Regions from separate parts of the Vibrio sp. Vb0667 genome, predicted to be linked through region 3. Evidence: predicted binding sites of a transcription regulator. Region 3 holds the regulator's gene; each other region holds the start of a gene.
What was found. The regulator MetJ, encoded in region 3, represses methionine synthesis genes. The targets are predictions, from matches to a motif close to TTAGACNTNTANANGTCTAA.
Positions count from the first base shown of each region.

Region 1: a site for MetJ is predicted at 2,539-2,558, ahead of metE (5-methyltetrahydropteroyltriglutamate--homocysteine S-methyltransferase). Genes of this name have one in related genera too.
Region 2: a site for MetJ is predicted at 3,053-3,072, ahead of metA (homoserine O-acetyltransferase MetA). Genes of this name have one in related genera too.

Region 1 is NZ_JAWPOL010000019.1:46,759-51,356, reverse strand. Features, by position in the region: gene metE (5-methyltetrahydropteroyltriglutamate--homocysteine S-methyltransferase) at 73-2,355, opposite strand; gene metR (HTH-type transcriptional regulator MetR) at 2,637-3,548, shown strand; gene R8269_RS16385 (DUF4250 domain-containing protein) at 3,570-3,770, opposite strand; gene R8269_RS16380 (hypothetical protein) at 3,923-4,598, opposite strand, start outside.
Region 2 is NZ_JAWPOL010000003.1:85,933-90,530, forward strand. Features, by position in the region: gene R8269_RS05690 (phosphate/phosphite/phosphonate ABC transporter substrate-binding protein) at 1-911, opposite strand, end outside; gene pilW (type IV pilus biogenesis/stability protein PilW) at 1,179-1,904, opposite strand; gene metA (homoserine O-acetyltransferase MetA) at 2,084-3,025, opposite strand; gene R8269_RS05705 (DUF6559 family protein) at 3,366-3,752, shown strand; gene R8269_RS05710 (DMT family transporter) at 3,876-4,211, shown strand.
Region 3 is NZ_JAWPOL010000029.1:46,149-50,746, forward strand. Features, by position in the region: gene R8269_RS19460 (bifunctional aspartate kinase/homoserine dehydrogenase II) at 1-1,074, opposite strand, end outside; gene R8269_RS19465 (O-succinylhomoserine (thiol)-lyase) at 1,090-2,250, opposite strand; gene metJ (met regulon transcriptional regulator MetJ) at 2,476-2,796, shown strand; gene R8269_RS19475 (malic enzyme-like NAD(P)-binding protein) at 2,910-4,187, opposite strand; gene bfr (bacterioferritin) at 4,394-4,598, opposite strand, start outside.

The DNA.
Region 1 (4,598 bases), on a different contig from region 3:
AAACGAAAGTTAACAATTAAGAATAGAAAAACGGAGACCACAGTCTCCGTTTTTATTTGCTGTAACGATGTGTTACGCCAGCTCAGCACGGAGCTTCTTCGCCGCTGAAACCAGATTTGCCAATGCGGCTTCTGTCTCCTTCCAGTTTCGTGTTTTCAGACCACAATCTGGGTTTACCCACAAACGTTGAGCCGGAATTTTTTCTGCCGCTTTCTTGATTAAACCTTCAATCCATTCTTCCGTAGGAATGTTTGGTGAGTGAATGTCATAAACACCAGGGCCAATTTCGTTCGGGTAATTGAACTCTTCAAATGCTTTCAGCAGCTCCATATTTGAGCGAGATGTTTCAATGGTAATGACGTCCGCATCGAGTGCCGCAACCGAATCAATGATTTCATTGAACTCGCTGTAACACATATGAGTGTGAATCTGAGTTTCTGGTTTTGCACTTGCCGCAGAGACCTTAAAGGCATTTACGGCCCATTCTAAGTACGCTTTGTGATCGCGTTTTTTGAGTGGTAAACCTTCTCGAATGGCTGGCTCATCAATTTGAATGATATTGATGCCTGCATCTTGCAGGTCAGACACCTCATCACGCAGTGCCAAAGCAAGTTGCTGCGCAATTTCTTGACGTGTGATGTCTTCACGTGGGAACGTCCAACACAAAATCGTAACTGGTCCAGTCAACATGCCTTTCATCTGTTTGCTGGTTAGCGACTGGGCGTACGTCGACCATTCAACCGTGATCGGTTTTTCACGTTCAATGTCAGCAACTACAATGGCAGGTTTCACACAGCGAGAGCCATAACTCTGTACCCAACCAAATTTGGTCGTTTGAAAACCCGCCAAGTTCTCAGCGAAGTATTCCACCATGTCGTTACGCTCTGCTTCACCATGAACAAGCACATCTAGGTCGAGCGCCTCTTGACGTTTTACTGCGTCAGCAATATGTCCTTTAAGTGCTTGGATATATTCAGACTCAGATAATTGACCTGTACGATAAGCACTGCGCTGAACACGAATTTCACCCGTTTGAGGGAAAGAACCGATTGTCGTGGTTGGCAACAGAGGCAAGCCCAATACTTCAGCTTGATGCGCAGCACGCTCCGCGTAAGGTGCGCTGCGCTCGGCAAGTGACGCAGTAATACTGTTTAAACGTGCTTGAACTTGTGGCTTATTCACATGCGTTGCCGTTTTACGTGCTTTGATTGGCTGGCTGTAGGTATCACAAGCGAGAATCGCATCTTGATCACCATCGAGTGCGCGGCCAAGCAAGGCGACTTCTGTTACTTTTTGTTTTGCGAACGCAAACCAGCTTTTCACTTCCTCACTGAGTTCTGTTTCCTGTTCCAGATCAACCGGGCTATGTAGCAAAGAGCATGAGCTCGCAACCCAAAGGTTGTCGCCCAGTTTTTCTTTTACTGGCTGTAGACGTTCAAGTTGGGCACTTAAATCCGAACGCCACACGTTACGACCGTTGACCACGCCAGCAGACAGCACCCACCCCTCCGGTAGTTTGGCAACCACGTCGTCAAGCTGCTGAGGCGCGGCAGATAAATCGATATGTAAACCATCCACTGGTAGCTTTACAATTTTGTCTAGCGTATCGCTTATAGAGTCAAAGTACGTCGTTAGCAGCACTTTTACATCGCTTCGAATCACTTGGTACGCTAGCTTGAACGCATCAGCCCATTTGCTTTCTAGCTCCAGAGACAAAATTGGCTCATCAATCTGAACCCACTCAACACCTTGACTTGCTAGCTTTGCCAAAATAGCTTGGTAAGCAGTAAGTAAGCGTGGTAGCAGGGTTAAGCGGTCAAACCCTTCTTCGACCTCTTTGCCCAAGTAAAGGTAACTGACTGGACCAAGCAAAACAGGCTTCACTTGGTGGCCAGCTTGAAGCGCTTCGTTGACTTCTTCAAACAGTTGCGGCCAGCTCACTTCAAACGTATCGTCCTTGCTGAACTCAGGGACAATGTAATGGTAGTTTGTGTTGAACCATTTGGTCATATCCGATGCCGCATCGCCCGCACAGCTGCAACCCGCCTGAGATTGACCGCGACCCACTTTAAACAACGTATCCAGGTTAGGGAAACCATCAGCGTGACGCTTTGGCACATGACCTAATAGCAACGTGGTCGTCAGTACATGATCGTACCAAGCGAAGTCGCCAGCGGTGGCAAAACTCAGACCAGCATCCGTTTGTGTTTGCCAGTTTTTGGCGCGTAGATCTGCCCCAACCTTTTTAAGCTCAGCTTGATCAATTTCTCCTCGCCAGTATTTCTCCTGAGCGAATTTTAATTCTCTTTTTTCACCAATGCGTGGATAACCTAATATGTGAGTCGTTGTCGCCATGTCCCTATTCCTTTCTCAATTTTGTTCAATTTGTTTGGATCAGAGCATCTCTCGGTAAAGAATAAGATGTCTGGATGGCTAAACTATCGCTCTCATCTGATATTAGAACAACGTCCATTTATTCAACTTGTTTATTAAAAAAATTCATCATGAAGCGACATGATTCGCAAATAAAAACAACAAATAGACGTCTAGACGTTTACATATCCATTTTTTGTCGTTAAGTTATTTACACGATTGCTATTCTGTTCATAGCGAGCAACAAAGGATGAAAGGAATTCATGATAGAGCTAAAACATTTGCGGACACTCACTTCGCTTCGAGACACTGGCTCTCTAACGGCGACAGCGACCGCTTTGCATCTCACTCAGTCGGCACTGTCTCATCAGATCAAAGATTTGGAGGCGCGAATTGGAGGGCAACTGTTCCTGAGAAAGACTCGTCCGGTGAAGTTCACTTCAGAGGGAGAAATCCTATTGCGTCTTGCAGAAGATATCCTTCCGAAACTCGCAAGAGCAGAAAATGATTTAGCGAGCTTGAAAGAGGACGTCAATGGCCGATTACATATGGCCATTGAATGTCACTCTTGCTTCCAATGGCTAATGCCTGCACTTAGGGAGTACCAACTTGCTTGGCCTAGCGTAACATTGGACTTTTCCTCTGGTTTTGGCTTTGAACCACTCCCAGCTCTATTGGCAGGCGAACTCGATCTCGTTATTACTTCCGATATCCAACCTCGATCTGAAGTCCACTACGAGCCTCTATTCGACTTTGAAATGCGTTTAATTACCGCAACCAACCACCCATTGGCGGAAAAAGACATTATTGATCCGCAAGATCTCGCAGATCAAACCATGCTCTCTTATCCGGTTCAAAAACAAAGGCTAGACGTCGTAAAACACTTTCTTCAGCCAGCAGGAATAGAACCTGCGAAATGGAAGCAAGCCGACAACACTCTCATGTTAGTTCAGATGGTCTCTGCTGGATTAGGGGTGGCGGCACTACCCAATTGGGCGATTTCTGAATTTTCTCGCCAAGGTCTTATTACCAGTAAACCTTTCGGCCAAGGCTTATGGCGTCGCTTGTTTGCTGCAACGCGTCACTCAGAGAAAGAAAAGCGTTACTTACAAGCTTTTTTCGCAACCGCGAGGCTACAATGTAAAAGCCACCTTGACGGAATCAAGGTGGCTTAAAAGATTTGGGTTATGAAAGGCTTAGCGTTGATATGCTTTAAATTGGTTAGTCAATGGATCGTACTGATAACCGAGCATATCAAGCTTGCCGACTACAGACTCTACATCCATCTCATACACTGATACTAACTCGTCAAAACTGTCGCACTCTAAACGTAGCTTTTCGTTGACGATACCTAGCAAAATAGTGCTGTCCAGATTACCTACATTGCTTAAATCCATCGCGACTCTCCTCTTCGACAAGGTATATAAACAAGCGTAGTAGTAATCACGCGAATTTAAAGTGAGTGAGATCTAAAACGTGATCACCTTATACCCAAGCATCAAGAAAGCACTTGGATATAAGCCGTCTAACTTTGTCTTTAGAGTAGAGGTCAAGCCGCGAGAGAGAATAAACCTTGCAGGCTCGTCATCGACGCGAGTGCTAGCAACAAAGCTACGCTCAGTTGCACCTTTTCTGGTTTCTTATGCGTAAAAATATGCCAACACCACACGATAATTGAAGAAATTAGCATAGCTAAAGACAGCAAGATTGGCTGTGTTGCAGCGTTCAGTGCAGCTTCATTTAACTGGTAAGAAGCAAACAACGTTGCGATGACTAATAGCATTCCAGACACAATGCCAGTAACTGGTAAAATGCGGTGAAATGCCTGTAATCTGCTGCGAGCTATCGTAAGTAGCAATTGAGAAAATGACGCCCCAAGGAAAAATATCATTAGCGCCATCGCTATCGATGCTGGCCAGCTTGATTGCTCAAATACCTGAATACTTACATACGCAAAGGCCAAACCATTCGCTAAATGCATCGCCCATAGTGGCCCTTTTTCACGCGTTTTCTTGGTTTGAACCTGAGAATAGAAGTAGAAAATAGCAAACACGATCATAAATGCTTCAATGCGAAGTGACGCAACAGCGAGCCACAATACAGCTACTGCTGGCAACATTTTATGAAGACGTCCTCGCTGACCAGGACAAATATCGCCCTTGATTAGAAGCAAAGTCAGTAGCGCTTGTGCGCCAAATAGCATCGGAGGGAAAGTAACCAGCAAT
Region 2 (4,598 bases), on a different contig from region 3:
AAGTGAACTGACTTGCGCACTGTACTTAAGGAGGCTCGCATTTCTGGAGTAAGCGCGCTGAATTTTTTGGTGTTCTGAAACTTTTTAAGTGCGAGAGAGCCTTCGTGAGTTGTATCCATATCAAGGAGTATGGACGTGATTTTACGCTGTTGCTCTAGGCTCATGCTTGGAGAAGCGAGAATTAAATCCCTGGGTATTTCAACAGAACGAGAAAAAATCGCTAGTTTGTCTTTCATGTTCTCTGGCAAATCTTTGGGATTGTTCCAGTTGAAGTTACTGAATGCTCCTGCTGCAACTCTCTGTTTATATACCCATACAGATAGGTTGATTTCATTTGACTGAGCGAGTTGCTCATCAAGGAATAAATAACCAATACTGTCTTTGGCCGGTTTGTCATCAGGAGAGGGAAGGTATTGCAGTTTTTCTCCGTGGTTCAGCAATGTAATCGCAGGTAGGTAATAGCTGCTGGTAGACGTGCGCTTTTCGAAAACAAGCGTTTTTCCGCGCAGGTCAGAAAGTGACTCAATGCCACTCTCTTTATTAGTAAAGAACACCGTATGATATTTTTGCAGGCCTTTTTTCCATCGTATAGCAAGAACTTGGCTATTAGACTCCTTTTCTAAGGTCATCGCATTAAAGGGGGTCGCCGTTGCAATTTGAACGGTGCCATTTTCAAGCGCAACCGCGAGCTGACGATAATTTTTAAATACCTTTACCGCCCCTTTTGCGTAACCATATTCAGTCATATTTTCAGTTACATATTGAGTAAGGGGCGTCGCTTTTTTGATTTTGCTTTGGGCTTTATTGGACACAATGCCAAATGTGAATGTTTTCTCAATATTTTCTTGTGCACTGACGACAAAAGGTGAACTCAGCAAAGTGAGTAATAACAGAGTGCAGGCAGGTTTCATCCGGCTTCAACTTCCTTCTGGTGCATGTCAGTAATATTTAGTATTTATCAATGTGCCGAAATCAATCTTAAAAACAGTATGATGTACAAATTTCGTTGTGTGCGCACTTTTTATAATGTGACTTGGTCACTTATTCCGTTCAAATAGTACCGAATTTGACGTTTATGTACAGGATGAATGTATCACCGTGAGTCTGAATTCACTGGATTCTTGGTCAAGCGCTGTATTGGCTGTGAGCTAATGCGCCTTATGTATCGCTATTTTGTACTAAGAAAATTTTTCCAATTGTTTTTGATACTTTTTCTCGAGAGCTTCATTGCCTGCTGCACGTTCAAGTTGAATCATGAGTTGCAAAGAGGGCTTCTTCACGCCATACATTTGATTGAATCTCATTAATCGAATTCTAGCTTCAGTATAATCACCGCTATCAATTTCTATTTTAGCGAGTTGCAAAATCGATTTTGGTCTATGAGGGTCATGATCGATAGCTCTAGTAAAGTAGTATCTCGCTTTGTCTTTATCTTGTGATTTTAGCGCACAAAAAGCTGCATTCTCATAGCTTGCTGGAATAAGGTAGTAATAAGGCTGCTCAATGGCTCGATTAAACATCTGATCGGCTTTTTCGAAGTCACCTCGCTTGCAAAGAAAAGTACCGTAGTTATTGAGCACATTTCCGTTTTTAGTGTGTTGGCGTAGAGAGCGTTTATACATCTGTTCGGCTTTAATATCTTCACCAACCGTTTCGTAGTAGTGAGCCATAGATAATTGCGCGCGATAGTATTGAGGTGCGTGGTTTAAGGCTTGTTGTAAGTTATCATGCGCGCGAATCATGTTACCGCCGTCTAAATAACCTAAGCCAAGTGCGATACGTGATTCTGCCATTGCCACAGGATCGGCTTGAACGACAGGGCTTCCATCTTCTTTCACCGTCACGCAACCCACGAGTGCAAACTGAGACAATAATATTAGTGCACCGAGCTTTGCTGTTTTCATTCTTTATCCCTACATCCTTGAATCTTTCTGCATGATATGAATTACTTAGCAAAAACCTATTGAGGAAAAAACACTATGCGATCAGGTTTGCAAACTGTTATGAAAAAGCCGCCATATGGCGGCTTGGTTCACATATTACATTTCGGTAATGATGAGTGCTTTGTTTGCTTATTTTGAAGCTAATCGTCTTTAGTGAAAGCATCTTCACTGAAGTGATCGAGGTCGTACGGTGTTTGCTGATAAACACAGTAGTTCAGCCAGTTTAAAAAGAGGAGGTGTCCATGGCTTCTCCAGCTTGCAATTGGTGGGTTATCTGGGTTGTTCTTTGGGTAATAGTTGACAGGAATAGCGGGCTCCATACCTTCGCTTAAATCTCGGATATATTCATTATGTAAGGTGTGAGAATCATACTCAGGGTGTCCTGTGACAAAGACATTGCGTTTGTCTTTTGTGGTGGCCAAGTACACACCTGCGACATCCGATGTCGCTAAAATGTCTAAGTCAGTATGCTCTTCTAGAAAGTGAGGCGAAAAATCTGCGTAACGCGAGTGAGGAGCCAAAAACGTGTCATCAAATCCGCGTAAGATAGGGTGAAACTGATGATGGATTTGATGATGATAAACACCTGAAAGTTTTTCTTTACGCGTTTTTTTAGGTAGATCGTAGAGTAGCTTTAACCCTGCTTGCGCAGCCCAGCAAACATAAAGAGTAGATGTCACATGATCTTTTGCCCACTCCATGATGGTTTTGAGATGATCCCAATAAATGACATCTTCAAATTGCACCAAACCTAATGGAGCCCCAGTAATGATCATGCCATCGAAGTTTTTATCTCGCACCATTTCAAATTGGCGATAAAACGTGTCTAAATGTTCAGTTGGCGTATTTTTACTCGGGCGGTTATCAATGCGCAGTAATTCGACGTTAACCTGTAGTGGGCTGTTTGAGAGTAGACGCAGAAACTGAGTTTCAGTCTCTATTTTTTTTGGCATCAGATTAAGGATCAGCACTCTTAAAGGACGTATTTCCTGACTCGCTGCACGCGTTTCACTCATCACGAAGATGTTTTCTGTCCTTAATACATCGGTAGCTGGTAATTGATCTGGAATTCTAATTGGCACGACTTTCTCTCCCTAAGCATAGTCAATCTAGACGTCTATACTTCTAAAGCTAACTTAATTAAGTTTAGATGTCGATACGAAATCCGACTTTTCAATCTACTCTTTACATTATGGTAAACCGTACTCGGGGTTGTCACACAATTGTGACTAAAGCAGAGTTTCTGATGAGATAGGTTTGAAACGCAGTGTGTACTATTTGCTGGTAATTATGCGATCACGTTAATATGTGAAGGTGACTTCGTAGTAAGGAAGTCTCAAATTAATGAGCCATACTAAAAACAATCAGCTCACCATTTTGCATTAATGTGCATATTTGGAAACATCGTCAGTGGAGGACATTATGTTCGGTATTTTCAAGAGAAAGACAAAGATTCAGAGCATCGCTCAAGAAGTTCCTTGCGTGCTACTGCATTCGTTTGGTGATAAAGACATTTATACGCCGGAAGAGATTGATCAAGCTCTTCAAAAGCTGGGTTATGATAAGAGCAAGGATATCAGTCATTATCAGTATGCGTATGGAATGTTTGCCGATGAAGCCTCTTACGAGCTCCTAGAACTAACGGATGAGCTAGGTAATTATGGTCATTTCCAACGTGAAGTAGGTAAGATGCTACTCAATACACCTGAGCCGATTGATATGCATATCTACTTTGAAATTTCTCGTCAGCACCAAAACGTCAGCCTTTCACCTGGTCATCAAAAAGTAAGCGAAAGTGATGGTGTGTAAACATCGTTAGTGGTATTCCATCGTGAGATGAGTTGGGTATAATGCGCGGCCTAATTATCCGGACATGTTGTCGGTTACATTTCTGTTGAGCGTTAATGCCTTATGTTCAAAATGCTTATCTCTATGCCACCAATGTTGGCGCTGTCGATCGCGATTGTATGTGAAGTGATTGCCACTTCTTATATTCCCAAAACAGAGCAATTTACGAAAGTAATGCCGAGCACAGTCGTTTTGATTGGTTACGGCATCGCTTTCTTCTTGCTTTCCGTCACAGTGCAAACAATGCCTGTCGGGGTTGTTTATGCCATATGGAGTGGTGCTGGGATCGTTTTGGTTGCGACGGTTGGTTACTTTGTTTACGGACAGCGTCTAGACTTACCAGCCCTAGTTGGTATTGGGTTTATCATCGCTGGTGTGTTGATCGTAAATTTATTATCCAAAACAGTAGGGCACGAATAACGCCACTCTACTTGTTAAGTGAATAAGAAGCCGCAGCGAGAAAAATTGCTGCGGCTTTTTAGTACAAATTCAATCGCTAATGGCGAGTATTGATATGACGTCTTATTGTTGTATTCATCACGGTCGCATTATGTGATTGAAAAACAGGCATTATTTAGCGCATTGAAAATACAAAGTTATGTTTCTTCAAACTTTAGGAAAGGGCAGTAGATAAATCACTCCGATAGATGTTAACGTGGCGACTCATCTTTACTGCTTTTTCATTCCCTACATATTTCTGCAAAGTTCTTATTGTGTAGTGTGTCGAAGAACCATAGAATCCGCGCGCTTTAATTTATGTTATTAGCGTTATCAATGATAAAAGTGCAGTCCATTATCATTGTTTTT
Region 3 (4,598 bases):
TGCGGTGTAAGCCAAGCGTAGCGTATGCTGATCGGATTGAGCTTCAAATGCCAGTGGCTCTAATTGCGCGCGCTGCAACGCTTGTAATACATCACTCTGTGTTTTTTCGAAGTCGTGCCCATGCATGAAAGACAACTGCACCAATAAAACATCATCCAGTGAAGTAATAATTTTAGCGCCACGACCAGATGCCAATACACGCTCAATACGAGTAGAACCCGACTCTGGCAGATAGCTACACTTGAGATTAAGGTCCATGGTACTTTGCGCCACAGGCTGAAGCGTACGACTGTGTAGCACTGGGGCAGCTAAGCGAGCAAGTTCACTGGCTTCATCCAATCGAAGTAACGGTAATAAACAAGCGTCAGACACCAAACGTGGATCGGCACTATAGACACCAGCAACATCACTCCAAATCGTGACAGTACTGACTTCAGCAAGCGCGCCTATGACCGTTGCAGAATAGTCAGAGCCGTTACGACCAAGTAGAATGGTTTCTCCTGCCTCGTTCTGAGCCATAAAGCCAGTAATTACCACACGTTTATGGTTATGCTGCGCGAGGATCTCTTTAATTAAAGGGTATGAACGAGCGCGATCAACCTCTGGTTGAGTTCCCGCTTCTGCACGTAAAAACGCTCGTGCATCTTGTGCAACCGCAGGGATAGAACGTTGAGATAATAACGCGGCCAATAGGCGAGCAGACCATACTTCTCCGTGTCCCAGTACCGCAGCTTTTTGCGCATTAGTGAGTGGTGCAGTCAGTTCCGAGAGAGTACTGAACTCATCATGTAATAAAGCTAACAGCTCTTCTTTTGCTTCACTCTCCAACAAGCTTTCTATTAGCTCAGTTTGGAACTGTCTCAAGCTTTGAAGCGCTTCATGCGCAATTCGGCCATCTTTACTTAACCCTTCCAAAAACTCAATCAAGCGGTTAGTGGTTTTTCCTGCAGCAGATACGACCACAAGATCATTTTCTGTCGAATACTCCTTGAGAATACCCACAACGCGTAAGTAGCATTCTGGGTTTGCTAAGCTACTGCCACCAAACTTATGCAGCTGACGTTGTACAGTCATTGTTATCGTCTCCTATTACTGGGTAGCTTTAGCGAACGCTTGTTCTAAATCTGTGATGAGGTCTTGTGCATCTTCCAAACCGACAGACAAACGCAATAGTTGATGAGAGACCCCAGCCTCCGCCAGCGCCTCCTCACCCATTGCACGGTGCGTCATAGATGCTGGGTGGCAAATCAAACTTTCTACACCACCTAATGACTCTGCTAATGAAAACAGTTGGAGCTCTTTCACAAACACCTTTAACTGCTCAAACGAACCAGCAAACTCAAAACTCAACATAGAGCCAAAGCCCGTTTGCTGCTTTTTAGCAATGTCGTGACCTGGATGTTCCGGCAGGCTTGGATGATAGATAGTTTTAACTAACGCTTGTTTCTGTAGGTAAGCTAGTACCTGCTGTGAGCTCTCTTCATGTACTCTCATACGAGCAGCAAGCGTACGAATACCTCGCAGTGTCATGTAACTATCGAAAGGTGTGCCCGTTGCACCAATACAATTACCCCACCATGCAAGCTCTTCTGCATGCGCTTCTGTGTTGGTGATGATTACTCCACCAATTACGTCCGAATGACCGTTGATGTACTTTGTTGTGGAGTGGATAACAAAATCCGCACCTAGCTCTAAAGGTTTTTGGTACACGGGTGTCAAAAAGGTATTGTCCACCGCAACTAACGCGCCGATTTGTTTCGCTTTTTCACAAGTAGCTGCAATATCCACTACGCGAACCAGAGGGTTTGACGGAGTTTCTAGCAAAATGAGTTTTGGTTTTTGTGCCAATGCAGCATCTAAAGCCTGTTCGTCTGATTGATCGACAAACTGAACCTTAAAATCGCCTTTGTTAGCTCGGGTATTAAAAAGACGATAGGTACCACCATAACAATCGTGAGGAGCAATAATGAGATCATCTGGGCCGAGAAAAGCGGAAACCCATAAATTTAATGCCGACGTACCGCAGTTAGTAACAACCGCTCCTTTTCCAGACTCAAGTTCAGATAGCGCACTTTCCAACAGTCCGCGGTTTGGATTACCAGATCGTGTGTAATCATACTTGGGCACTTCACCAAAAGCAGGAAAACCATAGTTAGTGGAAAGATAAATAGGTGGAACGACAGCATGATATTGGCTGTCTGATTCAATACCAGTGCGTACTGCAATGGTCGCAGGTTTGCGAGTGCTCATGGGTGTATCCTTTCACGGGTAATGACTTCTAAATAGGAATGCGCTATATCTAATGAGTAACATAAAGTGATCAACACGCTTCCTTTGCTGTTATGTTCACTTTACTCGTCAAAAAATGAGACGTCAACACTTCTAGACGTCTATATGTCTTTGCTTATGGCGGTAAATGCAGCTAAAATCAGCACCTAAATTATTTTTAACCGATTACATAAATGAAGGTGTGCAATGGCTGACTGGAATGGCGAATACATTAGCCCATATGCAGAGCACGGCAAAAAAAGCGAACAAGTAAAAAAAATTACCGTCTCTATCCCGCTAAAAGTTTTAAAGGTGCTAACTGATGAGCGTACTCGCCGTCAGATCAATAACTTACGCCATGCAACCAATAGCGAATTGCTATGCGAGGCATTTTTGCACGCGTACACAGGTCAGCCACTTCCGACAGATGAAGACCTTCGTAAAGACCGTCCTGATGATATTCCAACAGAAGTAAAAGCGCTGATGACGGAAATGGGCATCGAATTTGAGTCATTCGACGAAGAATAAAAAAGCCTGATAAAAGGTTTCAGGTAATAACTCTTGCCTCGAGCCAAATGGATGACATAAAAAATGGGACGCAATAGCGTCCCATTTTTTGTGTATCACATCTGAAAGATATATTACTCTGCCATGTAGTTTTCAGGCATCTCGATACGAGCTACACCTGAATTAACCGCCGCCTGAGCAACCGCTTTTGCAACACGTGGTAGCAAACGTGAATCCATTGGTTTTGGAATAATATAGTCCGCACCAAACTCTAGCTTATCAACACCGGCAGCCTTCAATACGGCTTCAGGTACAGGCTCTTTTGCTAGCTCACGAATCGCCTCAACGGCTGCAAGTTTCATTTCATCATTGATTTCACTTGCACGCACATCAAGAGCACCGCGGAAAATGAATGGGAAACACAATACGTTGTTAACTTGGTTAGGATAATCACTACGGCCAGTACCCATGATCAAGTCATCACGAACTGCGTGAGCAAGTTCCGGCTTGATTTCAGGATCCGGGTTAGAACATGCGAATACGATTGGCTTATCTGCCATCAACTTCAACGCTTCCGCTGGCAATAGGTTTGGACCAGATACACCTAGGAACAGATCTGCACCTTCAATCACGTCTTCTAGTGTGCGCTTATCTGTATTGTTCGCAAATAGCTGCTTATATTCATTAAGATCATCACGACGAGTGTGAATCACACCTTTGCGATCTAGCATGTAGATTTTTTCGCGCATTGCGCCGCATTTGATCAGAAGCTCCATACACGCTACAGCGGCAGCGCCAGCGCCAAGACAAACAATTGTTGAATCTTCAAGTTTCTTACCTTGAAGTTCGATTGCATTCAGCATACCCGCTGCCGTTACAATAGCAGTACCATGTTGATCATCGTGGAATACTGGTACATCACAACGTTCAATCAGACGCTTTTCAATCTCAAAACAGTCTGGTGCTTTAATATCTTCAAGGTTGATACCGCCAAAAGTGTCTGCAATGCTCGCAACAGTATCAACAAATTCATCGATCGTGCGGTGCTTAACTTCAATATCAATAGAGTCAAGACCTGCAAAACGCTTAAACAGTAACGCTTTACCTTCCATCACTGGCTTAGATGCAAGTGGACCTAGGTTACCTAGACCTAGAATAGCGGTACCGTTAGAAATAACAGCAACCATGTTCCCTTTTGCAGTGTACTTGTACACGTTATCCGGGTTTTGTGCGATTTCACGCACTGGCTCTGCAACACCAGGGCTATATGCAAGGGCAAGATCACCCGCCGTTTCCGCAGGCTTTGTCAGTTCGACAGCAATCTTTCCTGGAGTTGGATAAGCATGGTAATCCAATGCTTTTTGGCGATGTTCTTCTTCTGGAGTGGCTGCTTGGTGGTTGTCTTCAGACATGGACGTTTCTCTTTTTTATTTTTAGGTAAGGGGGCATAAATTCTATCGGATAGAAATCAAACTTCATAGGCAAGATTGCGAGCAATATCCTTAAAAAGCCGATAATAAAAGAGATTAGACCAGATAACGGGGTTAAGCACCCGATTTTCGAGTCAGGTGCTCTTTCTTCTTACTATTATTGGAGTATGCAAACTTAGAAAGTATCGTTACTCTTCGTCCACGTATTGCGCTTGGAGATAATTCTCAATACCAGACATTTCAATCAAGCCAAGTTGCGTCTCTAGCCAATCAACATGTTCTTCTTCATCTTCAAGAATATCTTGGAAGAGATCTCGAGACACATAATCTCGAATGTCTTCAGCGTAGGCAATCGCATCTTTTAAATCTGGAATAGCCGCCATTTCAAGCTTT